2 regions of the Rhizobium sp. ERR 942 genome follow, and region 1 is predicted to be linked to the other one. Evidence: riboswitches for the same ligand, from Rfam matches in the RefSeq annotation. Region 1 holds a riboswitch; the other holds the start of a gene.

Region 1 (4,212 bases):
AAGGTACCGAAGTCAGCGTCGACGCGAGCCTTGATGGCGCCTTCTTCGACGATGGAGTCATAACCGCCGACGACCTTGAAGCCCCATGCGCCAGACTTGAAGCCGGCACCGGCAACGACGTCAGGAGCGTAGTGGTTGCCCTTGTCGTCAGACCACCAGCTTGAGCCGTAGGAGGCGTCGGAGCCGCTGGAGTTCGAGTCTTCAACCGAGACGACAGCCGTGAAGCCATTGCCGGCATCGTAGGTGTAGGTCAACTGGTTGAGTTCATACGGGCCGTCATAGATCACGTCGTCGTTGATGACGTCGCCGGCATAGCCGATGTAGTAGTTATACTGCGAATCGGCCTTACCGACCAGGAAACCGCCGAGGCTGATGTTGGCGAACAGCAGCTTGGTGGAGGTCGAGTTGCCGTCGTTCCAGTCCCAACGGATGACCGTGTTGGTCTTCAGCGGGCCGTATTCGGTGTCGGTCGCGGTATCGACGCTCAGCTCGGCGCGGGTATGCCAGAGCGTACCGTTCTTGCTGTTCGGGTTGTAGGCATCGTACCATTCGCCTTCGGTACGGACGCGGCCGCCGATCTTGAGGCAGGTTTCCGTGCCCGGAATGAAGAAGTAGCCAGCACCGTATGCGTCGCAGATGCGAACGTATTCCAGCGGCTCCGGCTCAGCGGCGACGATCGCGTCTGCTGCGTGGGCACCGGATACTGCCGCCAGAGCGGCAGCGGAGCCGAGAAGAAGGCTCTTGATGTTCATTTTAAACTCCTGGTTGTATTATGCATTTCTATTTTACCGCGAGCGCAAAACTGGAACACTGCCCTGGGGATCGGCTTGGTCTAAACACGACCGGGCAGCCCGGCAAATACGCACCTGATGTTGGCTTGAGTCCCCTCGAACCTTCATGATTACCCCCGCGGTAAAAGGTTTTGAAATGCCTCTACCGATCCGGCCGATTGCTCGACCGTAAGACAACTTATGTCCTGTATTGGATTTACAAACAGCCCGTATGTTTGTCAATTATATGAAGGGCGCTGGGGCGTTAGTCTTGACCTCTGTTGCTTAAATGCAACTGGCGACCGCAGGCCATGGCGGCACCGGCAGAGATCGCAAAGATGTCCCTGTTCACGAGAACGCCTGCCAGTCAGGGCCGTCACCGCATTTAAGGCCACCGTGATGTCGGCGGTCGATGACGACCATGGCAGCCCAATCTGGTCATGATATGGCCATCGCGAATTCCACGGCATAATGACCGGTCGGCTTGAGCAAAGATCAGCAATAAAATTCAATAATTCGCTACACACAGAAATATTGAATTTTCCTAGATTCCGGCGACTCGCGCCATCGGAGAGGGAAAATCGCGAATGAATGAGAACCGGCTGATCTTCATAGCGACCCCCTGCTTCGGCGGCCTCGTTACCAAGGACTACATGCAGTCCATTTTCTCACTGATGCAGACGGGAGCGCAGGCGGGCATACAGCTGACGCTGGCTCTGCTCGGCAATGACGCCCTGATTACCCGCAGCCGAAACACGCTTGTCTCGTCCTTCCTGAACGATACGACGGCGACCCATATGCTCTTCATCGACGCCGACATCAGCTTCGAGCCCGATCAGGTCATGAGGCTTCTGGAAGCCGATAAGGATGTGGTCGCCGCCATGTATCCGATCAAGGATTATGATTGGGAGACGGCGGCCCGCATCAATTCAGCAGACGGCGAAACACTTGCGGCAGCCGCACTTCACTATGTCGGCACGCCACTTGTCGGCCAGGTTGCAGAGCGTGATGGCGATTTCGTCAGCGCCGTCTATGCAGGTACGGGCATGCTTTTGATCAAGCGCAACGTTATAGAAAGAATGATCGCGGCCTATCCGGAGCTGCGCTACAACGCAATCCACGCCTATCCCAGCACCAAACGCTCACCCAGCACCCAATACGCCCTGTTCGAATGCATGGTCGAGGAGGGAACGGGGATCTATCTCAGCGAGGACTTCGCCTTCTGTCACCGCTGGCGCGCCCTCGGCGGCAAGATCTGGCTCGATACCGCGAGCAAGCTGTCCCATACCGGCCCCCATCGCTTCGTCGGCAATACCACACCACGTTACTAAGGCGCGGCAAGTCCGCACGATGATCTGCGCGATAAAGTTGCAATTCGACGGGCGCGGCAATGGTCAATCTCCCGGAAAATGCGACCGCCGCTGCGGGGTTGACAGAGGACAAGAGTAAGGCATAGCCTTTTGACATTCACCAGGGGGGTCCCGGCAAGGGGCTGAGATACTGCTGAACAATACGGCTCTGCCGGTTGTGGGCGCAGTGACCCGTTGAACCTGATCCAGTTCATACTGGCGTAGGGACGGTGCAAGCGCTCGAGGCTTCGGATTCCCGCCTGGATTCCATGCCGGCGTCTTTTCATCATTCCGGCTGATTGACTGGGTCTCCAACTGCAACTTGGAGCCTCACACCATGAACGTTGCCGCAAAGAACCTCACTCCGACCGTCACCACCGGCCCGCTGCCGGCCTCTCGGAAAATCCATGTCCCCGGGGATATCCATGCCGATATCCGCGTGCCGATGCGCGAAATCAGCGTCCATCCGACATCGGGCGAGCCGCCAGTTATCGTCTACGATTCGTCCGGCCCCTATACTGTCGAAGGCGCGGATATCCGCATCGAAGAGGGCCTGCCGCAGTTGCGCCGCGACTGGGTGCTCGCCCGCGGCGATGTCGAGGCCTATGAGGGCCGCCATGTGCGTCCCGAAGACAACGGTTTCGTCACCGGCGAACGGCTGACACCGGAATTTCCGGCCAAGCGCCAGCCGCTGCGCGCCGAGAATGGCGGGGCCGTCACCCAGCTCGCCTATGCGCGCGCCGGCATCATCACCCCGGAAATGGAATTTATCGCCATCCGCGAGAACCTCGGCCGCAAGGCCAAGACCGAAGCGCTGGTCCGTGACGGCGAGAGCTTCGGCGCGCATATTCCCGATCACGTCACGCCTGAATTCGTTCGCCAGGAGGTCGCAGCCGGCCGCGCTATCATCCCGGCCAACATCAATCACCCCGAAAGCGAGCCGATGATCATCGGCCGGAATTTTCTGGTGAAGATCAACGCCAATATCGGCAATTCCGCAGTCACCTCCTCCATGGCGGAGGAGGTCGAGAAGATGGTCTGGGCAGCGCGCTGGGGTGCCGATACCGTCATGGATCTTTCGACCGGCCGCAACATTCACAATATCCGCGAATGGATCATCCGCAATTCGCCGCTGCCGATCGGCACGGTGCCGCTCTATCAGGCGCTGGAAAAGGTCGGCGGCATCGCGGAGGAACTGACCTGGGAGATCTATCGCGACACGCTGATCGAGCAGGCCGAACAGGGCGTCGACTATTTCACCATCCATGCCGGCGTGCGGCTGCACTACATCCCGCTCACCGTCAACCGCGTCACCGGCATTGTCTCGCGCGGCGGCTCGATCATGGCCAAGTGGTGTCTCCATCACCACAAGGAGAGCTTCCTCTACGAGCATTTCGAGGAAATCTGCGACATCTGCCGCGCCTATGACGTCTCCTTCTCGCTCGGTGACGGCCTGCGACCGGGCTCTATTGCCGATGCCAACGACGCCGCGCAGTTTGCCGAGCTCGAAACGCTCGGCGAACTGACGAAGATCGCCTGGGCAAAAGATTGCCAGGTGATGATCGAAGGCCCTGGCCATGTGCCGATGCACAAGATCAAGGAGAACATGGATAAGCAGCTCGCCGTCTGCGGCGAGGCACCCTTCTACACGCTCGGACCGCTGACGACGGATATCGCCCCAGGATACGATCACATCACCTCGGGCATCGGCGCTGCGATGATCGGCTGGTTCGGCACGGCGATGCTCTGCTACGTCACGCCGAAGGAGCATCTCGGCCTACCCGACCGCAACGACGTCAAGACCGGCGTCATCACCTACAAGATCGCCGCCCACGCCGCCGACCTCGCCAAGGGGCATCCGGCCGCTCAGGTTCGCGACGACGCATTGTCGCGTGCGAGATTCGAGTTCCGCTGGGAGGACCAGTTCAACCTGTCGCTCGATCCGGATACCGCCCGCAGCTTCCACGACGAAACCTTGCCGAAGGAGGCTCACAAGGTCGCGCATTTCTGCTCGATGTGCGGCCCGAAATTCTGCTCGATGCGGATTTCGCACGACATCCGCGCGGAGGCACAGAAGGAAGGGCTGGAAGCGA
Region 2 (4,212 bases), 180 kb from region 1:
GCCCATCTGCCAGAACAGCCAGGAGATGCATTCGGCCCGAGCCGGCTGCTCGGTAGGCAGGAAGGCGCCGAATTTCTCGGCGAGATACATCAAAATCGAGGCCGATTCGAAAACGCGGACCGGCTTCGGACCGCTGCGGTCGAGCAAAGCCGGGATCTTCGAGTTCGGATTGACATCGACGAAACCGCTGCCGAACTGATCGCCCTCGCCGATCTTGATCAGCCAGGCATCATATTCCGCGCCGCTGTGACCAAGTGCCAGCAGCTCTTCGAGCATAATGGTGACCTTCACGCCATTCGGCGTTCCAAGCGAATAGAGCTGAAGGGGATGACGTCCCACCGGCAGTTCTTTCTCGTGAGTCGGGCCGGCAATCGGGCGATTGATATTGGCGAACTGGCCGCCATTGGCCTTGTTCCAGGTCCAGATTTTCGGCGGCGTATATTCGGCAGAACCGGTCATGGGCATCCTCCTGTTTCGGGGAATCACGTTGGGGTTGGTCTTCGATGTAGCGCGCTACATAGGTCGCACATAGGGGCGACTCTTCATTTTTGCGAGAGGAGAATGCGCACACTTTAATGCGGAAGCGCTCTTGCCGCTTGGGTTGGAGCGCCAGCTTCTCGACCGAGTTAGGTCATTGCCAATCTTCTGGAGGTCCATGAAACGAAAAAGCCTGCCGCGGGAGGAGGAGCGGCAGGCTTTTTACAAGAACCGAACAGCGGATGGGAGGAGGAGTTCCGCTATTCCTGCAGCCGTCCCTGGGAGGAGGATAAGGACGTCTGCGAAGCGAAGGGATGCGGGAGGAGATGCATCGCTTCGATGAGAAGAACATACCAGTCTTTTGCTCAGTTCATAGGCATTTCTTTGCAAGGCAGTTATGCGCCATGCGAAAAGCAGAGAGCTAAATTGATGCAATCTTCAGCAAGCGCGGCGAAAAGGAACGGTGATATTCATAAAGCAAAAGCGCCTGCTCAAGGGGAACAGGCGCTGACATAATTCAGCTTTATTAGGAGCCGGTGCGGCCGTTAGCGAGCGATCGCTGCGCGGGCAACATTGCGGATTTCACCGCGATCGATACCCAGATCATGCAGTTCGCGCGTGGACATACGGCCCAGTTCGGCGACCGTCTGACGATACTTGCGCCAGTTATTGAAAGAGCGTGCTACGTTCATGATGATCCCCTTTCCTTGGGCTTTCGAAGCTGAGCGGCCGTGCTTGGCGCTCCCGTCGCTTCGATGAGAAACATATAGTCGAAGCCCACAGGTTTTTGCAGAGCTAAGGGATCACTCCACCTATGCATCCATTGCATGGGTCGCCGAGAAAGCAGGCAATCTCACGCGCCAGCATGGCTTTTGTGATTTGCTGGTGACAGCGCCGTCTTTGTCTGCGAAAAGAAGAGAGATGAGAGACAGGGGCGTCCGCCATCCGGCGGGCTGAGAAGCACCCTTCGAACCTGAACCAGATCATGCTGGCGGAGGGAGTCGCTCGGGACCTCGTAAAGCACCAGCACGTCGTCCCTGTGCGTCTCGCCCGCCTGAAAGGGGCGATATGCAAGACCAGACAACTGCAGGCAATTTGCTTCGCACCATGCGGGCTAACCCTCCGCTGGTGCAATGCATCACCAATTTCGTCGCCATGAATATCGCGGCCAATGTGATGCTTGCCGCCGGGGCATCGCCGGCAATGGTACATGCCGAAGAGGAGGCCGGCGAGTTTGCCGCTATCTCCGGCGCGCTGACGATCAATATCGGCACGCTCTCGTCCGGCTGGCTTGCGGGCATGCTGAAGGCGGCGCAGTCGGCAAACGAGGCGGGCAAGCCCTGGATCCTCGATCCCGTCGCCCATTATGCGACCACGTTCCGCCGCAAGGCGGTCGCGCAATTGATCGAGCTAAAGCCGGCGATCATTCGCGGCAACGCGTCCGAGATCATCGCGCTTGCCGGCGGCACGAGCCGCGGCCAGGGCGTCGATAGCCGCGACGCGGTCGAACACGCGGAAGATTCCGCCCGGCAATTGGCGGGAAAGCATGGCTGCGTCGTTGCAGTTACCGGCGTTACGGATTTCGTGACCGACGGGCGGAGGGCAAAGCGCATCGCCGGCGGTTCGTCATTCATGCCGCAGGTGACGGCCGTCGGCTGCTCGCTGACCTGCCTCGTCGGCGCCTTTGCCGCAGCAACGCCGGATGATCCATTCGATGCGACCGTTGCGGCGCTCGCGGTCTTTGCCGTCGCCGGCGAACAGGCCGGAGCGGCTGCAGACGGGCCGGGCTCCTTTTCCTGGCGCTTCCTCGACGCCCTCGCCGGCCTTAGCCCGGAAGTGCTGGATCGCAATGCAGGGATATCGGCGGCATGAAAGACTTCGATCTCTCGCTCTATCTCGTCCTCGACCCGGTGCTGTGTGCCAACCTCGGCATGATTGAAACCACCCGTGCAGCCATTGCCGGCGGCGCAACCATCGTACAGCTGCGCGACAAGCATGCACCGACAGCCGCCATGATCGAGACGGGCCGCGCCCTCAAGCAAATCCTGCAGGGAACGAATGTCCGGCTGATCGTCAACGACAATGTCGAGGCTGCCATCGCCATTGGCGCCGATGGCCTCCATATCGGACAGGAGGATATGAATGCCGCCGAAGCACGCCGCCTGATCGGGCCGGACATGATCCTCGGCCTCTCGGTGGAAACGGAAGCTCTCGCTTCCTCCATAGATCCCGGCATCGTCGACTATGCCGGGATCGGCCCGGTCTTTGCCACGCCCACCAAGCCCGATCACAAGCAGCCGATCGGCTTCGACGGGCTTGCCCGCATCGTCAGGCTATGCCCCGTTCCATCGGTCGCGATCGGCGGCCTCAAGGGAGAGCATGCCGCAAGCGTTTACTCGGCCGGAGCCGATGGTCTCGCGGTCGTCTCGGCCATATGCGGCCAACCGGACCCGCAAGCCGCGACAACTGTCATCGCGAACGCCATCAAGGAGGCTCGCCAATGATCCGCAATGTCTTATCCATCGCTGGCTCCGATCCCTCCGGCGGCGCTGGCATTCAAGCCGACCTGAAGGCTTTCTCCGCCCGCGGCGTTTATGGAATGGCAGCGCTGACTGCCTTGACCGCGCAAAACACGCAAGGCGTCTCCGGCGTCCATCCGGTGCCTCCACATTTCGTGGCAGACCAGATCAATGCGATCTTTGCCGACATCCATGTGGATGCCGTCAAGATCGGCATGATCGCCAATGCCGCCATCGCCAGTGCCGTCGCGGACATTCTGGCGCGACATCGCGATGTACCCGTCGTCCTCGACCCGGTCATGATCGCCAAGGGTGGCGCCGCCCTACTGGCTGCCGATGCCGTTGACGTGCTGACCACGCGATTGCTACCGCTGGCGACCGTCATTACACCGAACCTCCCCGAGGCGGCTGCGCTGTTGCATGACGCGGAGGCGAAAAGTCGCGAAGACATGGCGCGCCAGGCGCGTGCGCTTGCAGCGCTCGGGCCTTCAGCTGTACTCGTCAAGGGTGGCCATCTCGAGGGCAACGAAAGTCCAGATGTGCTCGCAAGCACCGGTCGCCTGACCTGGTTCGAAGCCGAGCGCTTGCCGACCAAGAATACCCATGGAACGGGCTGCACGCTCTCCAGCGCTATCGCGGCAGAGATCGCCAAAGGCCTGTCGCTTCCCGAAGCTGTCGCCGTCGGCAAGGCCTATCTCGCCGCCGCGGTTGCTGCCGCAGGCCAGCTTTCTGTCGGCAGCGGCCATGGGCCTGTGCAGCATTTCCATGCGCTGTGGGCGAATCTATAAGGAGGAGAGAAATGACCCTATTACTCAGCGATCAGGTCGTCGTTTCCGCTGTGGGATGCGGCCTCGTCCTCGGATAGGGCATAAGACGAGAAGCACTGCCCTGACGGGCAGCGCCTTTCTTTTATTGACGGTCGAATGGCAAGACCGGTTCAGGCCCAGCCCATAGTCAACACGCCAAAAAGTATGACTGCCCCAAGGCCGATACGGTAGATGACGAAAGGCCAGGTCGAAAAGCGCTCCAGGAAACGCATCAGCCCCCAGATGGTGATGAAGGAGGATATGCTGCCGACGATCAGGCCGACGAGCAGAACCGACCAGGCTTCCATCGGAATATGCGCCTTATGGAGCTCATACAGTTCCTTCAAGCCGGCGAGCGCAATGGCAGGCAAGCCGAGCAGGAATGAGAATCGGGCGGCCTCTTCGCGCTT

The links. A riboswitch is a leader RNA that binds a small molecule or an ion and turns the genes downstream of it on or off. The one in region 1 is predicted to bind thiamine pyrophosphate.
Region 2: linked by a shared signal. The riboswitch ahead of thiM (hydroxyethylthiazole kinase) and the one ahead of thiC (phosphomethylpyrimidine synthase ThiC) in region 1 are both predicted to bind thiamine pyrophosphate.

Annotation. Positions count from the first base shown of each region.
Region 1 covers NZ_VIUA01000002.1:293,171-297,382, forward strand. Annotated here, with positions in the region: gene FBZ97_RS08270 (porin) at 1-752, opposite strand, end outside; gene FBZ97_RS08275 (hypothetical protein) at 1,358-2,101, shown strand; TPP riboswitch at 2,233-2,365, shown strand; gene thiC (phosphomethylpyrimidine synthase ThiC) at 2,457-4,212, shown strand, end outside.
Region 2 covers NZ_VIUA01000002.1:109,530-113,741, forward strand. Annotated here, with positions in the region: gene yghU (glutathione-dependent disulfide-bond oxidoreductase) at 1-459, opposite strand, end outside; gene FBZ97_RS07465 (DUF1127 domain-containing protein) at 1,023-1,169, opposite strand; TPP riboswitch at 1,398-1,494, shown strand; gene thiM (hydroxyethylthiazole kinase) at 1,546-2,349, shown strand; gene thiE (thiamine phosphate synthase) at 2,346-2,981, shown strand; gene thiD (bifunctional hydroxymethylpyrimidine kinase/phosphomethylpyrimidine kinase) at 2,978-3,784, shown strand; gene FBZ97_RS07485 (undecaprenyl-diphosphate phosphatase) at 3,934-4,212, opposite strand, start outside.